Regions from separate parts of the Brevibacillus sp. JB24b genome, predicted to be linked through region 3. Evidence: riboswitches for the same ligand, from Rfam matches in the RefSeq annotation. Region 3 holds a riboswitch; each other region holds the start of a gene.
The links. A riboswitch is a leader RNA that binds a small molecule or an ion and turns the genes downstream of it on or off. The one in region 3 is predicted to bind cobalamin.
Positions count from the first base shown of each region.

Region 1 (8,032 bases), 2.0 Mb from region 3:
AATCTGAGTAATATACATTTTACTAGTGTAGGGAAAAAGCAACTCATAAATTTTTGCCCCACCAATAATAAACGCTTCTTCTTTACTATCTATCATCGCAAGAACTTCTTCAATCGAATGAGCGATTTCACAGCCATCCGCCTCATAGTTTGCTTGCGTCGTCAGCACGATATTTCGTCGATTAGGTAGAGGCTTCCCAATAGATTCATACGTTTTTCGCCCCATGATGATAGCATGACCAGTTGTGATACGGCGAAAATACTTTAGATCCTCTGGTAATCGCCATGGTAGCTGGTTATCTCGACCAATAACACGGTTCTGCCCCATAGCAAAAATGCTTGATAGCACTAAACAGCCACCTCCATGGCAATTTTTGGCTGATGCTTATAATCGATTAATTTCACATCATCTGGTGTAAAATCATAAAAATCGGTGATCTCCGGGTTAATCCAAAAGCTAGGAGCAGGATAAGCTTCTCTAGTTAATTGGGTACGCAAGCCTTCGAAATGATTTTCGTAGATATGTGCATTATTAATATAATGCTGGAATTTTCCTGGCTTTAGACCTGTGACTTGCGCAATCATATGAATAAGCACAGCATACTGAGTAGTATTAAACGGAATTCCTAAGCCCATATCACCGCTACGCTGTACAAGAGTACAGTTTAAATAACCGTCCGTAACATCCCACATGGTTTGAAAGGCACATGGCTGCAAGGCCATTTCTTCTAAATCATTCATGTCCCATAAACTAATAATATGTCGGCGGCCTTGGGGATCGTTTTTGAGGCCATCGATTAGCTTGTCTATCTGCTTGTGTTTAGCAATTTGATAACCGTATGCTTTACCGATCGTTCCGTCCTCTTTAGCCCATTCATCCCATACACGTACACCCATCTCTTGCAACAGCCTCACATCATTACTTTGGTGCTTGTAAATCCATAGCAATTCTTTGACAGCTGTTTTAAACGCAACGAATTTGGTTGTCAAAATCGGAAATTCTTTCTGTAAATCATAGCTTAGTAGCTGACCAAACAGTTTCTTTGTGGGGATTCCTGTGCGATTGTTGTCATAATATCCGTTTTCTAAAATATCTTCCACTAAAGCAAGGTATTGTATATCTGCTTGACTCATCTTGATCACGTCCTTCTTACAAACTCTAAGACAGTATAACGAAACATTACGTTCTTGAAAAGCTTTTCGCCTAATCCTCTTTGTGACCAAACACTAGTAAAAAAAGCTAGTATTTTATTTACTTCGAATGGTGGCATTTTAATATTGCCGAACAAAAAGACCTCGTTCCTTTTCCCTATTATCTTGAATTCAAAACAAATCAGAATATTTAAAATATCTTTCACATCGGTATATCCAAACATTTCACTATTAGACTATCATCCACAAAAAACAATAATTACCCAAAATTGGTACAAAATAACAAAATAAGAGTTAAAGAATGTATGGTTACAGAAACACCAAAAAGTAATTCGAAAGAGAGTTTCGACCTTATTTGTTCAAAAGGACGATATTTACACTATGAAAACCCCTTTCAAAAAGGTGCTTGTCAAAAATAAATATCATACATATTATTTTTTACCTAACCTGAAACTCTCTTAGATAGATTAAATTTCTTGCTCGCTCAAAAAACTCTATCCCTCCCTGTCACACACCTATGTTTTACACCCCAGATAATCCCGGATCAGGATATAACACGGAAGACATTATTTTTTTAGAAACAGGATGTTGTAAGCTTTCAAGCTGTTCCATATCATCTAACCATTCAACAATCTCACCCTTATACATCACCCCTATACAGTCCGCTATGTAATTTATCGCCTGTAAATCATGAGAGATAAAGAGATAGGAAAGTTGAAACTCTTCTTTTAGTTCTGCTAAAAGATGTAAGATTTGTACTTGTACAAGAGCGTCTAAAGCGCTTACGGCCTCATCAAGTATAATTAGCTTCGGTCTTAATGCAATAGCTCTAGCGATATTTATTCTCTGTAATTGCCCTCCACTGAACTGGTGAGGGTATTTATACATATCTTCCGGAGATAATCCAACGGTCTCCAAAAGGCCCTGTATTTTCTGTATCTCTTCAGTAGCCGTAAGCCTTTCATAATTTCGTAACGGTTCAGCGATAATCTCTCTTATCGTTAATCGTGGGTTTACAGCGCTATAACAATCCTGAAAGACAACCTGCAGATTTCTCCGTACCTCCTTTAATTCTTTTTCTCTTAAACGATAAAGGTCCTTTCCCTGAAACCAGACCTCTCCCTGATCAGGCTTTTCAAGCCCCAGAATAATTTTGCCTAGAGTACTCTTTCCTGCCCCGCTTTCGCCAACAAGCCCTAGACATACCCCTTCTTCCAGCGTTAGAGAAACACCTTTTACAGCTTCAACCGTTTTACGCTTCCTCCAAACGGAGTTACCAAGCAAGTATGTTTTCTTTATGTCTTTCAACTCAAGCAGACTCACTCTTCTTTCACCCAACTTTATCGTAATTTTACACATCGTACTAGATGATCTTTTTCATATTCCTTCCATTCAAGCTTGCTAGTTGCACAAATGTGATCTGCATCCTCGCATCGATCTAAAAATGGGCATATATTGTCTCTATTCGGTGGAGTGGGAGGAGAAACGCTAACACGTTTTGCACTCTTTGCCCTCCTTCTCGTTAATCCAAGTCTGGCTTGTAACAAAACACGAGTATATGGGTGCATCGGATGATTGAATAACTTCCATACTGGTGCCTTCTCAACTATATACCCACCATACATGACAGCCACTTCGTCAGCCAACTGAGCAATTACCCCTAGATCGTGTGATACTAATAAAATACCGGTTTCGTATTCTTTTCTTATCCTATCCAACTGTTTCAAAATTTGGAGTTGATTAGTCGTATCGAGAGCTGTCGTGGGCTCGTCCGCAATAAGGATAGATGGATGTAAGGACATCGTGATCGCAATCATCACACGCTGGAGCATACCGCCACTTAGCTGAAATGGATATTGCTTCAATATACTCTCTGGATTTGGCAAATCCATTTTTTCCAAATGCTCTACAGCCATTTTCTGCGCTTCCCGCTTCGTGATAGGCAAATGAGTTCTCAGTGTTTCAATAAAATGCCGACCAATTGTCCGCACAGGATTAAAGGCGGTCATAGGATTTTGCATAATAAAAGCGATCTCACTACCTCGTACTTTTCCTATGTCTTCTACTGAACAAGTTAACATATCCTTATTTCTAAACGTGATGCTCCCTTCTACCACCTTTGCCTTATCGGGTAAAAGATTTATTAAAGACATGCACGTCATCGTTTTGCCTGATCCGCTCTCTCCGACAAGCCCAAACACTTTCCCAGCCTCTATTTCAAAGCTTACCTCATTGACAGTCTGAGTCACCCCATGCGGTGTTGATACAACTATATTCAAATTGTTAACAGTTAGAATGGGGTGCTGTCCCATCTTCCATCCTCCTTTCTATTTTCTTCTTAGGTCTAAGGCATCCCTCAGGGCTTCTCCGAACAAGTTGAAAGCGATCACGACAAGTAAGATCATCATACCTGGGTACAACATCAAGGATGGGTTATTTCTAAAAAATGGTTTACTGTCGTTGATCATCATTCCCCATTCTGCCTCTGGCGGCTGTATGCCAAGACCTAGAAATGAAAGTCCAGAAATAGCTAAAACAATTCCTCCGATGTCCATAAAAGCTAATACAACTATCTGAGATATAATCGTAGGTAAGATATGTTTTAGCACAATGACCAGCTTTGGTGTTCCACATACCTTAGCTGCTAAAATAAAGTGTTGCTCCTTAACGCTAAGTACCATTCCCCGAATAATGCGAGCATAAAAAACCCATTGGACAAGCACCATCGCTAAAATCAGATTCCCAAGACCTGGTCCCAAGATTCCAATCAAAGCTAAGGACAGAAGCAAGCTTGGAAATGCCATGAGAATATCACAAATCCGCATGAACAAATAATCAACCCAACCACCTCTGAAGCCTGCATAAATACCGATCGGAATACTGATTGTCATGGTTAATCCCATGATAATGAAAGCTGTTCCCAGTGAGGTTCGTGTCCCATAGATTAATCGAGACCATATACATCTCCCTAAATGATCGGTCCCTAACGGAAATGTAGCGGAAGGGCCTTGCAGTTTATGAGTGATATCAACCAGATTCGGATCATTAGGAGACCAAAAAGGCGCAAAAAGAGCCAATAATATCATGAGGAAGATAATGATGCTGCAAATGATCATGAGCTTTTGTGACAGCAGCTTTTGCTTTAGATTTTTCAACATGCTTATTGCTCTCCTTCCCATTTTATCCGGGGATCCAGGAAAGCATATGCAATATCCACAAGGAGATTGCAGACTACAAAGATCACACCCATAAACAATAAACAGCTCTGAATCATCGGATAATCACGCTGTAAAATAGAAGTAACAAATAAAGAGCCCATACCCGGCCAAGCAAAGACGGTTTCAACAATAACGGCTCCGCTTAACATGCTTCCAAGGCTCATGCCTAGTCCAGTTAACACGGGTAATAAGGACTTTTTAAAGACATGTCTGCTAATGATTACTCTTTCGCTCAGCCCTCTCGCTCTCGCATACACTACAAATGGCTCATTCAAGTTTTCTAACGTACTAGCGCGAAGCAATCGCATATACGTACCGATATAAGGAAAAGCCAGTGTCAAGGAAGGAAGCACTAGATGAGCAAAAGTTCCCCTCCCTAATACAGGAAATAAATCTAACTTAACCGATAAAAAATAGATGAATAGGAATCCAAGCCAGAAAGCAGGCATCGAGACACTAACAAAGGCCATTATTCTGCTAACCTGATCAATCATTTTCCCCTTATAAAGAGCAGAAATCATTCCTATAGGTAAACTAATAACAATAATTAGGATGCATGATGCAAATGCTAGTTGTATTGTTGGGAAGAAATGGAGCACGATTTCATCCCATATCGATTTCTTCGACACATAAGATATCCCTAAATCCAATTGAACCACTTTTTCTAACCAATTTACATACTGGATATACAGGGGCTTGTCCAGCCCTAGCTCTGCTCGGATGGATGCCACTGCCTCATCTGTTGGAGGAATATGTGACGCCCTCAAGTAAGCTACGGCTGGGTCCCCAGGGGTTAAGTGGAGCAGAATAAAAGTGATCAGAGAAATTCCAAATAATATTGGCAGTAAACTTGTGAGACGTTTAACAATAAACCAACCCATTTAGTTCTCCTTCAGTCGTTTTTACATATCCCCACTTCACTTACTATCAATGGTAGTGAAAGGCACCTCGTATTCTTGAGGCAAGAAATTAACACCGCTCATATTTTTATGATAAACCGCTATATTAGACTGATAAGAAATTGGTAAGTAAGCAGCCTGTTCGTGCAATGTAGTTAAAATATCTTTATATAGCTTCATTCTGTGTGCTTCGTCTGTACTCACTAATACTTCCTTGATTTTTCCATCTAATTCTTTCTTCCCTGGTAGCCCTAATAGAGCTTTGTAATCCGGACTTCCACCTTCGGAAGGTGTAGTTATAGCGGATAAATAGGAATGCGGATCAAACGGGACACCCCAGCTAGCCGTAAATAATAAATCAAAACTGCCTTCACTCGCTGTAGCCCAAAAATTCTCTTCTTCCTTACTAGTCAACTTAATATCGATCCCCAATTTGCTAAACTCACCTTGAACATATTCCGCTATTGCCTTCTGAATGTTGTCTGAACTAATAAACATCAATTCCAGTTGTAATGTTTCTCCATCCTTCTCCCGAAATGGTTTTCCATTTGCTTGTTTCCATCCCGCTTCATCCAATAACTGTTTCGCTTTTTCTTCATCGTGTTCATACGGTTTCACATCAATTTTTGTGTAAGGAATGGTAGGTGCAAACAAAGTGTCAGCTTTTCTTTCCGTCCCGTAAAAGATATGATCAATCACAGCCTGCTTATTAAAAGCATGCTGGATAGCTAACCGTAATTTGCGGTCTTTGAGCGCTTCTCTGTTCGTATTAAACAGTAGCGCTCTTGTAGCTGTGGGTTCTGATAATTTGGTTTCATATTTTCCTGAGTCCTTCAGAAATCGGAACGAATCTTGGCTAATGACCCCATTACCAAAAATAAGATCGATTTCCTTTTTCTCAAAAGCTAATACTCTAGACTCACCGTCAGGAATGACTTTAACAATCACCTTGTCGACTTTCGGTTTAGCTCCCCAATACTTTTCGTTTCTTGTAAAGATAGCCTTTTCATTTTTCGTATATTCGCTTAGCACCCACGGCCCTGTGCCAATCGGAGCCTTGAGTCCGTCTTTAAATGTGTTTTGACTGTCAGGAAAGGCAGCTTCTCCTACAAATCGTAAGGGTCTGATGTACGTAAGCTCTTGAAGAGTTGGGTAATATGGTTTTTTCAAATTCAGTTTAAACGTAAATTCGTCAACTACTTCTGTGCTTTTCATTTGGTTTATTAATTCCATCCATTCATGTTGTGGGGCATTAGCTAAAACGGTATCAAAATTCTTCTTGACGATTGTAGCATTAAATGGTGAGCCATCAGAAAATGTAACATCTTTCCTTAGGTGAAACACATATTCTTTTCCATCTTTTGATACATCCCAGCTTTGGGCCAACCAGGGCTTAAGTTCTCCACCTTCACCGTAGTAAACAAGAGATTCATATACCATAGCTTGTGAGAACCATTGATTCGGAAAATACGTATGCGGATTTAAATCGCCAATATCTCCGGACCAGGAAAACGTAAGAGCTTTTGAATGATCTTGATTTGATATATTTACTTGATCTTTTGTTGTATTACTGCAACCAGCGATCATGATTGTTAGAATCGCGAGTAGTCCAATAAAAGTAGTGATAAATGTAGATCGTTCCAAAAACATATTTCCTCACCTTTTATCTATAAATTAAATTATTCCAAAAATGTTAAAACACAAAAAAAACATTGCCAACCAGATTAAAAAGGTCAGAAATGCCTATTGTTTAAGAACAATTTGGTCTTCTAGCATTCTAACACCTCCCTATTTCCCCGTAGGTCTAACAGTATTTTTAGAATGGGCAGGTCTTCTGACTTAGGTTCATCATCTCCATGCGTCTTCCCAGATATTATCCAGTGACTTTTTTGCATAAGACTCCCCTTACAGCGGCGGGACCGTGCCGGATTCACACCGGCTTCCCTTTTAAGTATTTGCTATGAAACAAATACACCCATTCCGATATGTAGTTTTTCCTTATGGAAATATTCACTTTATGCCATTAATTTGAAATTAGGACAAAAAGTTTACCTAGAACAAATTATATTCGTTATTCCAAGTTTATGCTATATCAAATTAAGTTCCTAAAAAAACATTGCCAAAGCATGTCCGATTGAACAGCTTTAGCAATGTTTTAACTTACATACCGTTGTAGCTTACAAACTCCCCATTCGGCTTACGATAACCACGTGGACGTTGACTTGATATCTTTTCTTTTCCAATAGTAAACATCATTACTGTTTCATATCCATCAGGAATTTCTAAAATTTCTTTAATAGCATTTGGATCAAACCCAATCATCGGGCACGTATCCCAGCCTTTATCTTTTGCCGATAGCATGAACAACATGGCAGAAAGACTCGCATTGCGAATTGCATCTTCCTTCATAAATGACTCGCCATTGCCCTCATATACCCCTGTAACTGTCTCAATTGTACGATCTAGCTCTTGTTTACTCAAAATTCCGAGATGGTGCATTCCTTCATTTATTTTTTCCACTCCTTGATAAGCGTAACGATTCCCCAACACCAAAATGACTGCTGAAGATGTATGTACTTTATACTGCTTGCAAGATTCATAAATCTTTTCTTTCAAGACGGGATCAGTTACGACTAGGTAGTGTGTATGTTGAAGATTAAAAGCAGAAGGAGCATATTTAACTAAAGTAAAGATCTCTTCAAGATCAGATTGGGTAATTTCTACCCCATCAATGAAATTATTTGCGGAACGCCGACTTTTCACT
Region 1 is NZ_JBNVQV010000001.1:3,361,877-3,369,908, forward strand. It holds gene ACQV1I_RS15725 (dihydrofolate reductase) at 1-348, opposite strand, end outside; gene ACQV1I_RS15730 (thymidylate synthase) at 348-1,133, opposite strand; gene nikE (nickel import ATP-binding protein NikE) at 1,674-2,474, opposite strand; gene ACQV1I_RS15740 (ABC transporter ATP-binding protein) at 2,492-3,463, opposite strand; gene nikC (nickel ABC transporter permease subunit NikC) at 3,479-4,309, opposite strand; gene nikB (nickel ABC transporter permease) at 4,312-5,250, opposite strand; gene nikA (nickel ABC transporter substrate-binding protein) at 5,287-6,918, opposite strand; cobalamin riboswitch at 7,076-7,262, opposite strand; gene ACQV1I_RS15760 (nitroreductase family protein) at 7,429-8,032, opposite strand, start outside.
Region 1: another riboswitch for cobalamin. It lies ahead of nikA (nickel ABC transporter substrate-binding protein); the one in region 3 lies ahead of cobJ (precorrin-3B C(17)-methyltransferase).

Region 2 (8,032 bases), 1.5 Mb from region 3:
TGATCCTCCTAATCAATTGTAAAATGTAGCCTCATTATATTCCTATAATTCCGATCTGTAAAGTATGAATTAAGATATTTCTGTTATTTCGAGAAATGAAAATTTTTTCATATGGTTGGATACGTGCATAAAGGAAATAGAGCGTAGAAAAACATTTGACCAAATCTCTAACTAGAAATTTGGTCAAGTCGCCTTTCGTATTCTTTTGTATAGCTTTCTCATATTGTTGGCTACTTAGTTAAAAAATCTTCTGTTGTTCACGATCTGCTTTTAAAATCTCCACTGCTTCACGGAACCGTTGAGAATGCACAATTTCACGTTCGCGAAGAAAAGAAAGGCTATCGATTAGGTCGACATCATCAGTCATATTAATCAACCATTGATATGTAGCCCTTGCCTTTTCTTCCGCAGCAATATCCTCATACAAGTCTGCAATTGGATCACCCTTTGCTTGAAAATATGTAGCCGTGAAAGGAACACCGGCTGCATCATGAAAAAACAGAGCCTTATCGTGGCTTGCGTAATGTGCGCCAAGACCTGCTTCTTCTAGTTGTTCAGGAGTAGCATCCTTCGTTAGCTTATATACCATTGTTGCAATCATTTCGAGGTGGGCAAATTCTTCTGTGGAAATATCGTTTAGTAGCCCAATGACCTTGTCAGGAACTGTATAGCGCTGATTCATATATCGTAGAGCAGCTGCTAATTCTCCATCAGCTCCACCATATTGTTCCATCAAATACTTTGCCATTTGAGGATCACATTTGCTTACGCGAACAGGATACTGTAACTTTTTCTCATAGATCCACATTCAAAATCCCCCTTTCTTACACCTGCCAAGGCCAAGGTACATCTTTCCACGACCATGGGTATTGGGCAAAGCTATTGCCAAAATTCATCAGAGGTCCGAATGAAGATTCGAATTGGCGCTTCAGTGTCATACTTTGCTGAGCAGTATCGTTGAATTGCTTAATGGCTGCCATGTCAGTAGGGTGGGTGTCAAGATATAAGTTTAATTCCACTAGAACAAAGTCTAGCACCTGAATTTGATGAAGCAGCTCATAAAATTGTTGCTGTTGTTCATCCGCTTGAGTACCATGATCGCTCACTTTTATTTTCCCCCTTTGTACGGATTTTCATATGGCGCATACAGAGCAGGCCAAAGGGTTCCTAGACAAAGAGCTTTGTACGGATCAAATTGGGGTAAATTCGGGGGTTGAAATCCCAAATAGAGTTGTGGCGGCGTCTCATAGGTTACAACCCTTTGTGGCGGACAAGGATCACATGGACCGATGAAAGGATAGTATGCCTTGCGGTTTCGACTCATATGATTGCCTCCTTTCCTGTAGATGTCCTTATATGCTTATCAATTGGACAAGAAGAGTAGAACTGGAAACATAGGTAAAAAGAGAATGAATTCATATCTTGCAGCCTAATTTTGGGCAAGATGGGGGGATGCTGGTACAAGGTGCGTGCGAATACGGTCAGCATGTAAGTAACACAAGTCCCCTAAGGTAAGAAAAAACGCAATTGAATAAAGATGTGGAATTTTGTGTGAAGTTGTATTATGATAGCAAACATACCTAGATAAAAGAGTATAGTTGTTTATGTTTTTCGTATTAATATTATTGAATTAAATATGTGGAAATAGGTTCTTTGAACGATCAGTATCAAGGATGAAAAGGGAAGCACGGTGTAAATCCGTCACGGTCCCGCCACTGTAAAAGAGGAGTTAGTGCAAAAAATACCACTGATCCATTAGGATTGGGAAGGTATGTGCTGATGATGATTCTTAAGTCAGGAGACCTGCCTATTTCGACAACACTGTGTGACCTACGGGAGATAGGGAGGTGTTAGGATAGCTGTGGCAGTTGTATACGTATATTCACTGCTTGTTCAAGCATCTCTAACCATCTTTTGATTGGAAGAGATGCTTTTTTGTTTGAGTTGGTTCTTTAACGAAAAATAACCTGTCTAGGAGGGCGAACAAGCATGAGCAAAGGAATAAGCAAAGGAATAAGCAGCAGTTTAGGATATCCACGCATTGGTGAGAATCGCGAATGGAAAAAGGGATTAGAAGCATTTTGGGCTGGAACAATTAAAGAGAAGGAGTTTCTTGCTCAAATGGAGCAAGGTAGACTCCAGCATTTACAAAAGCAGAAGGAAATAGGTATTGACCTGATACCGGTCAATGACTTCACCATGTATGATCACATGTTGGATATGGCTGTGATGTTCGGTTATGTTCCAAAACGCTATGAATATGCTGGTGGGGCAGTACCTTTGTCCACCTATTTTGCTATGGCTCGTGGTAACCAACAAGCGGTTGCTTGCGAAATGACCAAATGGTTTAATACCAATTATCACTACATTGTGCCGGAATTTCAGGATATCAAACCCGTTCTTACAGAAAATAAGCCGCTTCTTGCTTATAAAGAGGCGAAAGAGAAGCTGGGCATTAACGGAAAACCTGTCATGGTGGGACCTTATACTTTTATTAAGCTATCCAAAGGGTTTGATCCTTTGCAGATACCAGCTATTATCTTGCAGCTCATCCCTCTTTATGTGCAAGTACTGACTGAATTAGCGCAGGAAGGCGTGGAATGGGTTCAAATGGATGAGCCGATTCTCGTAACATCTTTATCCGAAGACGAAATGAAGACGATCTCCTACATCTATGAACAACTTCATGAGGCTGTTCCACAACTACAAATCATGCTACAAACCTATTTTGGTTCTGTTACATTCTACAAGGAAGTAATCCATTTACCTGTTGCAGGAATTGGGTTAGATTTTGTCCATGATGCGGGACGTAACTTTGAACAGATCACTACAAGTGGATTTCCACAAGACAAAGTACTTGGAGCCGGTATCATTGATGGCAGGAATATTTGGCGCGCCAATCTGACCCATAAGACAAATCTTCTCTCAAAAATCAGAAGTCACGTGGATGCATCACGTATCTGGATTCAGCCATCTAGTAGTTTGCTCCATGTTCCGATCAGTTTAAACCAAGAGACACAGCTTGATTCACTAGTTAAAGATTCATTGGCGTTTGCAGATGAAAAACTAATGGAAATCAAGCATGTTACAGATTGGTTGCACAACAAAGAGGAAAGCGTTAAAGAGATTTTCGCTCTGAATCAAGCAATTATAGAACGAGTAGCGAACTCTGTAGCTAGAAATCGCCCTCGTGTACATGAGGCTGTGGCCAGCTTGGATTTAGATCAGATAGAGCGTGCATCTGATTATGAACAACGGCGACAACAACAACAAAACCTCTTGCATTTACCGATTCTCCCGACTACAACGATTGGTAGTTTTCCACAAACAACAGAGGTTCGTCAGGCGAGAAATAAATGGCGGAAGGGCGAATGGTCGGCAGAACAATATGAACAATTTTTACAAGCAGAAATCCGTGAATGGATTGACATACAAGAGAAAGTTGGGCTTGATGTGTTGGTTCATGGGGAATTTGAACGGACGGATATGGTGGAATTTTTTGGTGAAAAACTAGGGGGATTTGCATTTACTAAGAATGGATGGGTGCAATCCTATGGTTCTCGTTGTGTGAAACCGCCTGTAATTTATGGAGATGTAGAGTTTATTGAACCAATGACAGTCAAGGAGAGCATCTATGCTCAATCTCTTACATCTAAACCGGTCAAAGGAATGATCACAGGTCCAGTCACTATATTAAATTGGTCCTTCGTACGTGACGATATTTCCAGACACCAGGTAACCTATCAGATCGCACTAGCCTTACAAAAGGAAGTAGAGGCGTTGGAAGCAAGTGGGATTACTATGATTCAAGTCGATGAACCAGCATTACGTGAAGGGCTACCGTTAAAGAAAACGGAGTGGGAAGCGTATTTAGATTGGGCAGTAAAAGCATTCCGGTTAACCACTTCTTCTGTAAAAGACACTACTCAAATTCATACTCATATGTGTTACTGCGAGTTTCATGACTTTATAGATTCTATTAGCGATCTGGATGCTGATGTTATTTCGATAGAAACATCGCGGAGCCATGGTGAACTAATCCATTCCTTCCATAATCACTCCTATCTAAAAGGTATTGGTCTAGGTGTCTATGATATTCATAGTCCCCGCGTTCCAACTGTGGAAGAGATAGTGAAAATGATTGAGAATGCTCTACAGGTCCTTGAATCCAGACAATTTTGGATTAATCCTGATTGCGGGTTAAAGACGAGAGGTCGTACGGAGACGATTGCTTCTTTAGAAAATATGGTGACAGCCACTCGGTTGGTCAGAAATACGATAACGGCTATTCCTTAGTACGTTGAAGTAGAATCTGAGAATTTAATAACGGGGGAAAGAAGAGTAACATCACGTGCTTAACTTACGCTTATTGCTCTAGATGATATGGGAAAACCTACGTTAGCTCCACCGATCATCCCGGAAACAGAAGAAGAGTAACGACAGTATGAGCAAGCATAGCAGCGTTATGAAGATCGGAAAAAACGTAGGATGGAAAAGGACAGACAAATGGGTTCTGCTGAAAAGACGTAAGAAAAGAGAAAGCAAGGAACTGAAACGAAACAGGTTAGACGACGGGCAGCATTTCTAGTTAGGGAGGGGGTTCCTAATTACTGGAATGCTGCCGTTCCTATTTAAACAGCACCGATTAAAAACCAATATGCTTTACCAGTTTTCAGTAAAATGCACAGGATAATAGAAGAAGGGAACAAAAGAAGTAAGAATTTTTACAGTACACTTCTAAATGAGAAAGATATTCACTTTCAGTTTTTGATCGTTTATACTTAGCAGTAATGTTTTCACTAGTAGACAAGAGAGAAAAGAGTGATAAATTCGTGTTACGTCGGTTTTTTTCCTATTATCGCCCTTATAAAGGTTTATTCATTTTAGATTTTACATGTGCCATTATTGCAGGATTGCTAGAATTAGTATTTCCATTAGCAGTCAATCAATTTGTCGATAAACTACTTCCTGGGCAAGATTGGTCGTTAATTGTTGGGGCTTGCTTTGCTTTGTTAGGTATTTATGTTCTAAACACAGCTCTTAATTATGTTGTTACGTATTGGGGACATATGCTTGGCATAAATATTGAAACGGATATGCGTAAAAAGCTGTTTGACCATATCCAGAAGCTGTCGTTCCGTTTTTTTGACAATAATAAGACGGGACACTTAATGTCTCGCATGTCGAATGATCTTATGGAAATTGGAGAAATCGCTCACCATGGACCAGAGGATTTGTTCATTGCTGTAATGACTCTATGCGGTGCATTTGGGGTAATGCTGTATATTAATTGGCAGTTAGCATTGCTCACATTTCTCGTTATTCCTTTTTTGATCTGGTTAACGGTATTCTTTAACAAAAAAATGACGTATGCTTTCAGAAGAATGTTTACCGATATCGCAGACTTTAATGCGAGAGTAGAGAATAACATTGGTGGCATTCGAGTGGTACAAGCATTTGGTAATGAAGAGTATGAGAAAGCACAATTTGCTATTAATAATGGACGTTTTCGTTTGACGAAATTACTTTCTTACAAGATCATGGCTATGAATATGTCAATTAGTTACTTACTTATGCGACTGGTGACACTGTTTGTATTGATCTGTGGAACTTGGTTTGTCCTTAAAGGTCATCTTACAGCAGGTGAATTTGTTGGGTTTGTGTTACTCACAAATATATTGTTTAAACCAATTGAAAAAATCAATGCAGTTATTGAACTTTATCCAAAAGGAATTGCTGGCTTCAAACGCTATGTGGAACTTTTAGATACTGCTCCAGACGTAGCTGACTCTACAAATGCAATCGCTGTAGATCATTTACAAGGAAACATTGAATACCATGATGTTACTTTTGGCTATCAAAATAAAGAAAATATCCTAAACAGTATCAATTTAACAATCCGTGCAGGTGAAACAGTAGCATTTGTCGGTCCATCTGGTGCTGGAAAAACAACATTGTGTAGCTTATTGCCGCGTTTTTATGATGTTACCGCAGGGCAAATTACCATTGATGGATTAGATATTCGAGATTTGAAGCTAGAAGCCTTACGTAAACAGATCGGGATTGTCCAGCAGGATGTTTTCTTGTTCTCAGGGACACTTCGAGAGAATATCAAGTACGGGAATTTACAAGCTAGCGATGAGGAAATCTGGAATGCTGCCCGACATGCTAAATTGGAAGAATTCATTCACTCTCAAAAGGATGGTTTGGAAACGATTATTGGTGAGAGAGGTGTCATGCTGTCAGGTGGGCAAAAACAACGTCTCGCTATTGCGCGCATGTTCTTAAAGAACCCACCTATCCTCATTTTGGATGAAGCGACATCTGCTTTGGATACAGAGACAGAACTGGCTATCCAGAAATCACTCGAAAAGCTATCTGAAGGAAGAACGACACTTGTAATCGCTCACCGTTTAGCAACGATTAAAAATGCTGATCGTATCGTGGTCGTGACAAAAGACGGAATTACAGAGCAGGGGAATCACCAGGAGTTACTTGCAGCCAAAGGGGTATATAGTAGATTGCATGAAGCGCAATTTTCTACACTGGTAAGATAGAATCATGTTTACGTGTCACTGAAAAAGCATTCCACGAATATCCCAATAAAATGGATAAAGTGGGATGCTTTTTTATATAGAAAGAATCCTACATTTTCTTGTCTTGAGGTTGTTTGACTTGAAAGGGGAATTGTCAAATCGTTTGTGGTCTTCGATTAGTCATCATTTTTTCTATGTAAAAGTAATAAAAGATATGATACTATCGTTTGAGAATGATAATCAGTTATGTAAAAAGAGGCACTTTTTCATGGATTCGGTACTGAAAAAGATGCTTGTTTATTTTTATAAGCAATCCATGATACATACGACTAGGGAGCAGATGCATCTTTTTTCAAGACAGATAATTCATAGAAATAGATGTTTAACAGGATGAATTTGACAAAGGAATGATAGAGAATGGTATCCCACGAATCACACAATGAGCAGGGTGGGGCAACGAAACAGTTGAAACAAAAATCGAGACCCGCAGTTGCTCTTATAATGATTATCGGTTTGTTAATAGCACTTGCCTTTGGAATGGTGGCTTCTATTTCTTTGGGAGCAGCAGATATTGATTTTTTGACGGTTTGGTCAAGCATTTTCTCTTTTGATCCAGACCTAACCTCCCATCAGATTATTCAAGAATTGCGCTTGCCTAGATCAATAGCAGCAGGTTTAGTAGGGGCTTTTTTAGCTGTATCGGGAGCTATTATGCAAGGTATGACTCGAAATCCGCTAGGGGATCCGTCCATTATGGGTGTAACGAATGGAGCGGGGTTTGCGATTGCGATTGCATTCGCTTTTTTTCCAGGTCTGTCAAACATGAGCATGATGGTATTTTCCTTCTTGGGAGCAGGATTAGGTGCTGGTCTCGTATTTGCTGTTGGAGCGTTGTCTAAGAGTGGACTAACTCCCGTAAAACTAGCACTCGCTGGGGCAGCAGTTGGAGCGTTACTTACTTCACTATCTTCTGCTATTGCCATTCATTTTAATGTAGCTAAGGATATTAGCTTTTGGTTTGCAGGTGGGGTAGCAAATACACCTTGGGCCAGTGTTGGTTTGTTATGTATCGTAGGTGCAATAGGATTTCCGATTGCTCTACTATTAGCACGTTCGATAACGATTCTTAGCCTAGGAGAAGATGTTTCTAAAGGCTTAGGTCAACGAAATTTTCTTATAAAAGTGATTTGTATATTGGTTGTGTTACTTCTTACGGGGGCATCTGTATCGGTGGCTGGTTTTATTGGATTTATTGGGCTTGTCATTCCACATGTAACACGTTCTTTAGTAGGCGTAGATTATCGATGGATTATTCCGTGCTCTGCTCTACTAGGTGCACTGTTACTCATCATATCCGATATTGGTGCTCGTTTAGTAAATGCACCTTTTGAAACACCAGTAGGAGCTGTCACTGCCATTCTGGGAGCGCCGTTCTTTCTGTATTTGGCTAGACGTGAAGGGAGGGGCCTATAATGCAAGTATTACACAAAGGAAGA
Region 2 is NZ_JBNVQV010000001.1:2,796,361-2,804,392, reverse strand. It holds gene ACQV1I_RS13370 (manganese catalase family protein) at 239-808, opposite strand; gene ACQV1I_RS13365 (spore coat protein CotJB) at 825-1,106, opposite strand; gene ACQV1I_RS13360 (spore coat associated protein CotJA) at 1,109-1,324, opposite strand; cobalamin riboswitch at 1,630-1,825, shown strand; gene metE (5-methyltetrahydropteroyltriglutamate--homocysteine S-methyltransferase) at 1,990-4,296, shown strand; gene ACQV1I_RS13350 (ABC transporter ATP-binding protein) at 4,833-6,557, shown strand; gene ACQV1I_RS13345 (FecCD family ABC transporter permease) at 6,954-8,009, shown strand; gene ACQV1I_RS13340 (FecCD family ABC transporter permease) at 8,009-8,032, shown strand, end outside.
Region 2: another riboswitch for cobalamin. It lies ahead of metE (5-methyltetrahydropteroyltriglutamate--homocysteine S-methyltransferase); the one in region 3 lies ahead of cobJ (precorrin-3B C(17)-methyltransferase).

Region 3 (8,032 bases):
TACAGCATTAACATGAAAAAGGAGACGCCCGCAAAGGAAACGAGTACCCAGAAATCAGATTTGTCGACAAACATAGGAAACAGAAAGCCGACTGTCCAGAGAATCGTAACCAATAGGAACACGACGATGGCGCTTGAGAACAAAACCAGCAAAGTTGCAATAGCGATAGCTAGGCCATTAATCCAGAATCCACCTTGCTGACGATCCCCACTCATCACAGCGCGTCGAAATAAAAAAAGTCCCGCTGTCGCACACAAGCCTACCATTATGGCAAAAGTCATGTGATTTGTCATATGTATCATCACCTACTATAAAAATAATACGTAGCAGGAGAGGAAAATGTTACAACAAAGCGGGGAAAAATGTAACCTTTTCAATTATGCCAAAATCTTACTCGACCCAGGTTGTTTTCTGTGCAAAAGGCTTGCGAGTAGTACGAGGTGTGGCTTCGTCAGTTGGATAGCCAATGAATAACGAACCAATCACCTTCTCTTGATCGGATAGGGATAAGAATGCTTTGAGACGTTCATCTCTTGCTAGACCTACACCGCGCGTACGCCACACAAAACCTAGTCCTAGCTCAGACGCCATCAGCCACATAGAATGGATAGCGCAGCTTACAGCGTAATCATTATCAAGCGAGGAAGCTTCGTCTCCGTCTACGATTTGTGATGTAGCGATTATAATGAGAGGGGTAGCTAGAACATTTTTCATGGACTCTTCTACTAAATGAGGTTTGGTAGGAAAGCGTTCAAGTAAGAAATCCTGTGCTAGTTGGTTAAATCGTTCTTTAGCAGCGCCTTGAATAACATAGAAATGCCAAGGTTCTCGCAAGCGATCATTGGGTGCTAGTACAGCTGCTTCTAGTAACTGCTCAATCTTTGCCTTTTCTACATCGCGACCATCGTAGGCACGTATAGCTTGACGCTGTTGTAATGTGTTTAAGAGGGACATGTTTTAACAACCTTTCTATAATATGTTAAATATGATACTGTTTATTCAAATATGTTTTTGTCTTTGCATAAAAATAGAAGATTTCTAATAGTATGTCAGTATACGATCTTCTTTTACTTCTTGTCCAGTCCCGAGTGGGCTAGACAGAAAAGTATGGACAATAAAATGCAAATTGGATTATGATAGAAGTAATCACATAAGCTTGGGAATAAAGGAATTGTTACATGAGAAACGATTCACATGGGGAAGTTGGTGAAAATCCAACACGGTCCCGCCACTGTAATTGGAGAGCCCGCTTTTGTCACTGGATATAACAAATATTCAGGAGGCGAAAAGGAGCAGGATGCGATCCATGAGTCAGGCTACCCTCTTTATTCTAACAACACCGCCAGACCTACGGCAGATGGGGAGGTGTTATGAGAGCAGTTTTGCTACAGAAGGGGACACTCCTTTTCAAAAAATAACAAGCTCATCATAACAGCACTTCTCACGTAAGTCAGACGGGGGGGAAGTGCTGTTTTTTTATTGTATAAAAATGTAAGATCGATTGCAAATAAGGATAGGGGGCTTGGAGTAGATGGATAAAGGAAAAATTCTACTAATTGGCTTTGGACCAGGACATCATGATCACATTACGCATCGCGCAAAAGAGGCTATCCTAGAATGCGAAGTGGTAATTGGCTACAACACTTATGTAGATTTAATTAGAGAACTAATCTCAGAAAAAAGTGTCGTACGTACTGGGATGACAGAAGAGGTTAGTCGTGCTCAAGAAGCGGTAAGATTGGCTGAGTTAGGTAAAGTTGTTGGCGTTATTTCTAGTGGGGATGCTGGAGTATACGGCATGGCCGGATTAGTCTATGAAGTACTTGTAGAAAAAGACTGGAAAGAATCCACTGGGGTGAAGGTGGAGGTTGTACCTGGGATTTCATCAATTCAATCTTGCGCCTCTTTATTAGGTGCTCCAATCATGCACGACGCTTGCACAATCAGCTTGAGTGACCATCTTACACCGTGGGCAACGATCGCTAAGCGTGTGGAAGCAGCCGCTTCTGCTGATTTTGTAATTGCGTTATATAACCCTCGCAGTGGTCGTCGTACACGACAAATTGTAGAAACACAGCAAATTTTATTAAAATATCGTTCTCCTGATACGCCTGTAGGAATCGTGAAAAGCGCCTACCGAGACCGTGAGCATGTTGTAATTACAACTCTTGCAGACATGTTGCAGCATGAAATTGGAATGTTGACAACGGTAATCATCGGAAACACGACCACCTTTGTTTACGACCAAAAAATCATTACACCACGCGGATATCAACGTAAATATACGTTAAATCGTATGGAACAACCGCTAAAACCTCATGAACGTTTACAGGAGAAGGCAGAGCCTTGGGCGCTTCACAGTCAGCCTGAGAGTGGAGATCTGTTATCTGGCTCTTCTTCTGAACAAGGCCAACCAACTGGTGGAGTGACTGTAGCGACGTCACCACAAGCTACAATACAAGAAGCTCAAGTTTCTGACTCAACACCATTAGCGACAATGGAAGCCCTTTCAAATCCCAGGCAATGCTCTGGAGAAGTAGAGCAGGTACCTGAAAACTCTTTTCAGGTAGAAACGGAGAGCTTTCAAGCTCCTAAACAAGCGGTTAAAGCTTTTCAACTAGCGATGGAAGCGCTTGCGTGTGTTGATGAAAAGACAGCCTTAGAGCTTAATCAGGGTATCACTCCTCCACCACGTCCGTTTAGCGGAGTTGTTGATATTTTAGAGCTAGGCGTTTCGCCTGGCGTAGCGCGCAAGAATTTTACCTCTGAACAAATGCGACTCTTGGCAGATTTGACTAAAGATGGCGGAGAAATGATGTATAGCATTGAGCATCAAATTCTTCTCCGATTACCTCAGGTAGATCCGGAAAAAGTAACAGAACAATTAAGAGCAGTAGACTTTCAGTTGTTTCCGATCGGAGCTAGTGCACAGGTAAAAGCATGTGATTTTTGTGATTTAGAAAAGGATGAATCCATACCCGTAGCTGAAGAATTAGGCAGACGATTGGATGGTCTAGCTGTGCCTAAAGATTTAAAAATTGGTTTTAACGGCTGCGGAATGGCATGCTATGGTGCGGTTATGGAGGACATTGGTCTTGTGTATCGACGTGGTGCATATGATGTGTTTTTAGGTGGTAAACGTATTGGGCGTAATGCACATCCTGGACAACGCATTGCCGAGGGAGTACCAGAAGAGCAAATTATTGGCCTTGTAGAACGAATCGTGGATGAATATAAGGTAAAAGGTCATATCGATGAACGATTCCATAAATTCTTTAAACGTACAGGGCAAGTACTTGAATATCGTTATCAGGAATTCATAGCGCCGTTGCAAATCGAAGAACCGTGTGGAGATTAAGGGGGGGAATTCTTTGAACGGAATACTTTTTATCGGTCATGGTAGCAGAGATGCCGAGGGAAATGAGCATCTTCTACAGTTTACACAGCGAGTTACTGAGTTGTTAAAGGAACAAACAGAGGTAACACTGTATGAGACTTGTTTCTTGGAGTTAACCAGACCAACCATTATGCAAGGGGTGCAAAAAATAGTAGAGCGCGGGGCTACCACTGTAGCAATGGTACCATTAATGCTGTTTCAAGCAGCCCATGCAAAACTACACATTCCCCATGAAATAGATGAAGCTAAAGCGAAATATCCACATGTCGATTTTCGCTATGGCCGCCCTATAGGTGTCCATGAAGATATGGTGCAAATTTTGCGAGATCGTTTACAAAATACAACCACATTTACTCCACTAGAACAGGCAAACAAGGATAGTGCCATTCTTTTAGTAGGTCGTGGGAGTAGTGACTCGGACGCAAACAGTGACCTATGTAAAATAGCTCGTTTGTTGTGGGAGAGCACAGGGGTAGGTAACGTTGAAGTGGCGTACATGGGCGTTACCTATCCAACAGTGGAAGAAGGGTTAGTTCGTTGTGTGAGACAAGGAGCTAAGCAAATTTATGTCCTTCCTTATTTGTTATTTACGGGTATTCTGTTAAAGCGTCTAGAAGAGAATTTACAACAGTTTCATCAGGAGTTCCCTGATATACAAGCATCGATGAGCGAGGCGTTAGGCTTCCATGAATTGCTAGAACAAATTGTAGTAGATCGCTCTGTGGAAGCACTACAAGGACGGGCATTAGCCAACTGTGATCTTTGTCAATTTAGAAAACTTGCTGTATTCGATCATCACCACCACGATCATGACCATGATCACCACCATGACCATGATCACCACCATGACCATGATCACCACCATGACCATGATCATCACCACGACCATGATCATCACCATGACCATGATCATCACCACGACCATGATCATCACAATGCAAGTGGACATAGTCATACCCCGATACCAAAAAACGAACAAGCATCCTGTAGCAAGGAATCGCAAGCTACAGAAGCTAATGAAAAACGGGGGGTACGTGTATGATCCTGTTTTTGGCAGGAACAAGTGATGCACGCGAATTGGCTGTTCTTTTGAAGTCAACAGGTGTTGATCTACTGGCAACGGTTGTCACTGATTCTGCTGCAAAAAGCTTGGAGGAAGAAGGTATTGCCACGCGGGTAGGAAGATTGCCACTAGCGGATATGATTGCCTTAGCCAAGGAGCAGAAGGCCACAACCATTGTGGATGCGAGTCATCCTTTTGCAGAGGAAGCTTCTAAAAATGCTATGGCATGCGCAGAAGAATTACAGCTCCCTTACATTCGTTTTGAGAGGGAGACCCGTAGTTATGTTGATCATCCTAATGTGCTCTTGGTGGAAAATTATGAACAAGCAGCATTGGAAGCAAAAAGCAGAAAAGGCGTGGTTATGCTAACCACTGGAAGTAAAACACTCGGTACTTTTACCAAGCATTTGCTAGGTGATCCTGAGATTCGTTTGATTGCAAGAATGCTGCCACGTAAAGACAATATGGAAAAATGTGAAGAGTTAGGTGTAGAGCAAAAAAATATCATTGCTATGCAGGGTCCTTTTTCTAAAGAATTGAATGCCGCTCTGTATACTCAATTTGGTGTTACTACAATGATTACGAAAGAAAGCGGTAAGGTGGGCGCAGTGGATGAAAAGCTGGAGGCAGCCCTAGAGCTTGGCATCTATACCATTATGATTGACAGACCTAAACTCGTGTACGGAGAAACGCATCACACATTTGATAGCGTTTTGAAAGCGATAAAAACACACGCTACGATCTAAAAATATCGTGGGAAAAGAAGGGGAGTTATAATATGTCATCGCAATTTCATACGGAATTTAAACCATTAACGATTCAACCACAAGAAATTGAATCGAAAAGTTTTGAAATGATTACAGAGGAGCTAGGCCCACATCCATTTACGGATGATCAGTATCGTGTGGTACAGCGTGTCATTCACGCAACGGCCGATTTTGATTTAGGACGTAGCATGCAGTTCCATCCAGATGCAGTAGAAGCGGGAATTCGCGCTATTCAAGCTGGTGAGCCAATTATTGCAGATGTTCAAATGGTTCAAGTAGGTATTAGTAAGCCACGTCTAAAGGCGTTTGGTGGAGATGTACATGTTTATATTTCTGATGCTGATGTAATGGAACAGGCTAAAGCCGAGAATACAACTCGTGCCATCATCTCTATTCGCAAAGCTACGAGCCAAATTAAAGGTGGTATCTATGCGATTGGGAATGCTCCGACTGCTTTACTCGAATTGATTCGTCTTGTGAAAGAGGGCAAGGCCAACCCTTCATTGGTTATTGGCGTACCTGTCGGATTTGTGTCTGCAGCCGAATCTAAAGAGGAATTAGCGAAGCTAGATATTCCATTTATTACGAATTTGGATCGCAAAGGCGGTAGCCCAGTTGCTGTGGCCGCGGTTAATGCGTTGTCCATTCTAGCAACAGAACGGAGCGAGCGTGCATGACTAATGCAAAGGTAGCGGAGGCAGAAAATGAGAAGCCACTTCGTCACGGATATACAACAGGTTCCAACGCTACCGCCGCCACGAAAGCTTCCCTGCTAGCCTTACTTAGTGGGGAAGAAGTTTCGGAGGTGGAAATTCTTTTGCCTAATAAGGATCGGGTTACGTTCCAGATGGTATCTCAGGAACGAGGAGAGAATTGGGTGGAGACTGGTATCATCAAGGATGGTGGTGATGATCCAGATGCCACTCATAAGGCCCTTATTTTGTCACGTGTTTCTTGGCATGATGATAGTGGCATTCATTTGGATGGCGGAATTGGTGTCGGTAGAGTTACAAAGCCGGGGTTACCGATTCCAGTGGGTGAAGCAGCTATTAATCCTGTTCCACGTAAAATGATTAAAGGTGTTGTTCAAGCGATTTTAGATCAACATGATTTAGAGGATCGTGGTGTCAGCGTTGTCATTTCAGTGCCGAACGGAGAAGAGATTGCAAAGAAAACACTGAATGGACGGCTGGGAATCGTTGGTGGTATTTCCATTTTGGGAACACGAGGAACGGTCGTACCATTTTCAACGGCTGCTTACAAAGCATCGGTAGCTCAGGCTATTCAAGTAGCTAAGGCAAGTAATTGCCAAGCGATTGCGATTACAACCGGTGGTCGTAGTGAAAAAACAGCGATGGAACTGTATCCGGATTGGGCAGAAGAATCGTTTATTCAAATGGGAGATTTCGTGGGATTTAGTGCACTCATTGGCAAAAAACAAGGATTTACACACATTGCCATGGTTGGGATGATGGGTAAATTGTCTAAGGTTGCCCAAGGTGCAATGATGGTGCATTCCAAAGGATCTTCTGTTGATTTTCAATTTTTGGCGGGGGTAGCCAGAGAAATAGGTGCAAGTGAAGAACATATAGCAGAAATTGAGGGAGCCAACACGGCCATGCAGGTGGGCGAAATCATGAGCCAAGCGGGACACTCCGCTTTTTTTGAATTATTGGCATACAAATGCTCCGAACAAATCAATAAGCACGTCGGGGGAGGCATGGTTATAGAAACCGTGCTCACCACATTGAAAGGCGAACTGTTGGGAAAGGCGGTAGTAGATGACACAGGTAACGATAATCGGGATCGGGGATGATGGTGCTCAAGGGTTATTTCCCCAGGCTGTTGATCTAATCAAACGAGCGCAATTGCTGGTAGGGGGAGAACGACATTTAGCATTTTTCCCGGACCTTGACTGTGAACGCTATGCGTTAAAAAGTGGTGTGCTAGCAGCAATTGGCGAAATAAAACAAGCGTTAGAAGCAGGTAAAGAGGTTGTAGTGCTTGCTTCTGGAGATCCATTGTTTTATGGGATTGGAGGTTTACTTACCCGTAAACTCGGTCGTGATGTCGTGCAAGTGGTGCCGCATTTGAGTAGCTTGCAACTTGCCTTTAGCAAAATGAAGGAAGCTTGGCAAGATGCTCATATCGACAGTGTACACGGTCGTCCGATGCTTGGATTAGCACAGCGTATTAATGGCAAGTCCAAGGTAGCTCTTTTAACCGATAAGGAAAATACTCCAGCAAAAGTAGCTCAGTATCTACTGCGATTTGGTATGGATGAATATGAAGCGTTTGTAGCTGAACGGCTGGGAAATAAAGAAGAACGCTGTCGGTGGTTTACGCTTGTGGAATTGGCAGAGACAGAGTGCGATCCTTTGAATGTAATGATTTTAAAAAGAAAAGAGAATGCCTCACCTGTGAATTGGACCTTGGGCATTCCTGATGAGGAATTTGCTCAACGTAAACCAGATAAGGGACTGATTACCAAAAAAGAAATACGGGTAGCTAGTCTGGCTGAGTTGCAGATAAAATCTGATAGCATCGTCTGGGATGTCGGAACAGCAACTGGTTCGGTGGCGATAGAAGCAGCGAAACTCGCCCCTTTAGGAGCTGTGTATGCTGTAGAAAAGAATGAGCCAGATTTAGAAAATGCGCGCGCTAATATGTACAAGTTTCGTACGGATATAACAGTAGTCCATGCGAAAGCGCCTGCTGGTATGGACGAATTTCCTGATCCAGATGCTATCTTTGTTGGGGGAAGCGGAGGCGAGCTGACAGAGCTAGTCCAGTTATTCGCCAAAC
Region 3 is NZ_JBNVQV010000001.1:1,337,254-1,345,285, forward strand. It holds gene ACQV1I_RS06545 (hypothetical protein) at 1-293, opposite strand, end outside; gene ACQV1I_RS06550 (nitroreductase family protein) at 391-954, opposite strand; cobalamin riboswitch at 1,149-1,342, shown strand; gene cobJ (precorrin-3B C(17)-methyltransferase) at 1,532-3,358, shown strand; gene ACQV1I_RS06560 (sirohydrochlorin chelatase) at 3,372-4,439, shown strand; gene cobK (precorrin-6A reductase) at 4,436-5,206, shown strand; gene ACQV1I_RS06570 (precorrin-8X methylmutase) at 5,239-5,904, shown strand; gene ACQV1I_RS06575 (cobalt-precorrin-5B (C(1))-methyltransferase) at 5,901-7,043, shown strand; gene cbiE (precorrin-6y C5,15-methyltransferase (decarboxylating) subunit CbiE) at 7,009-8,032, shown strand, end outside.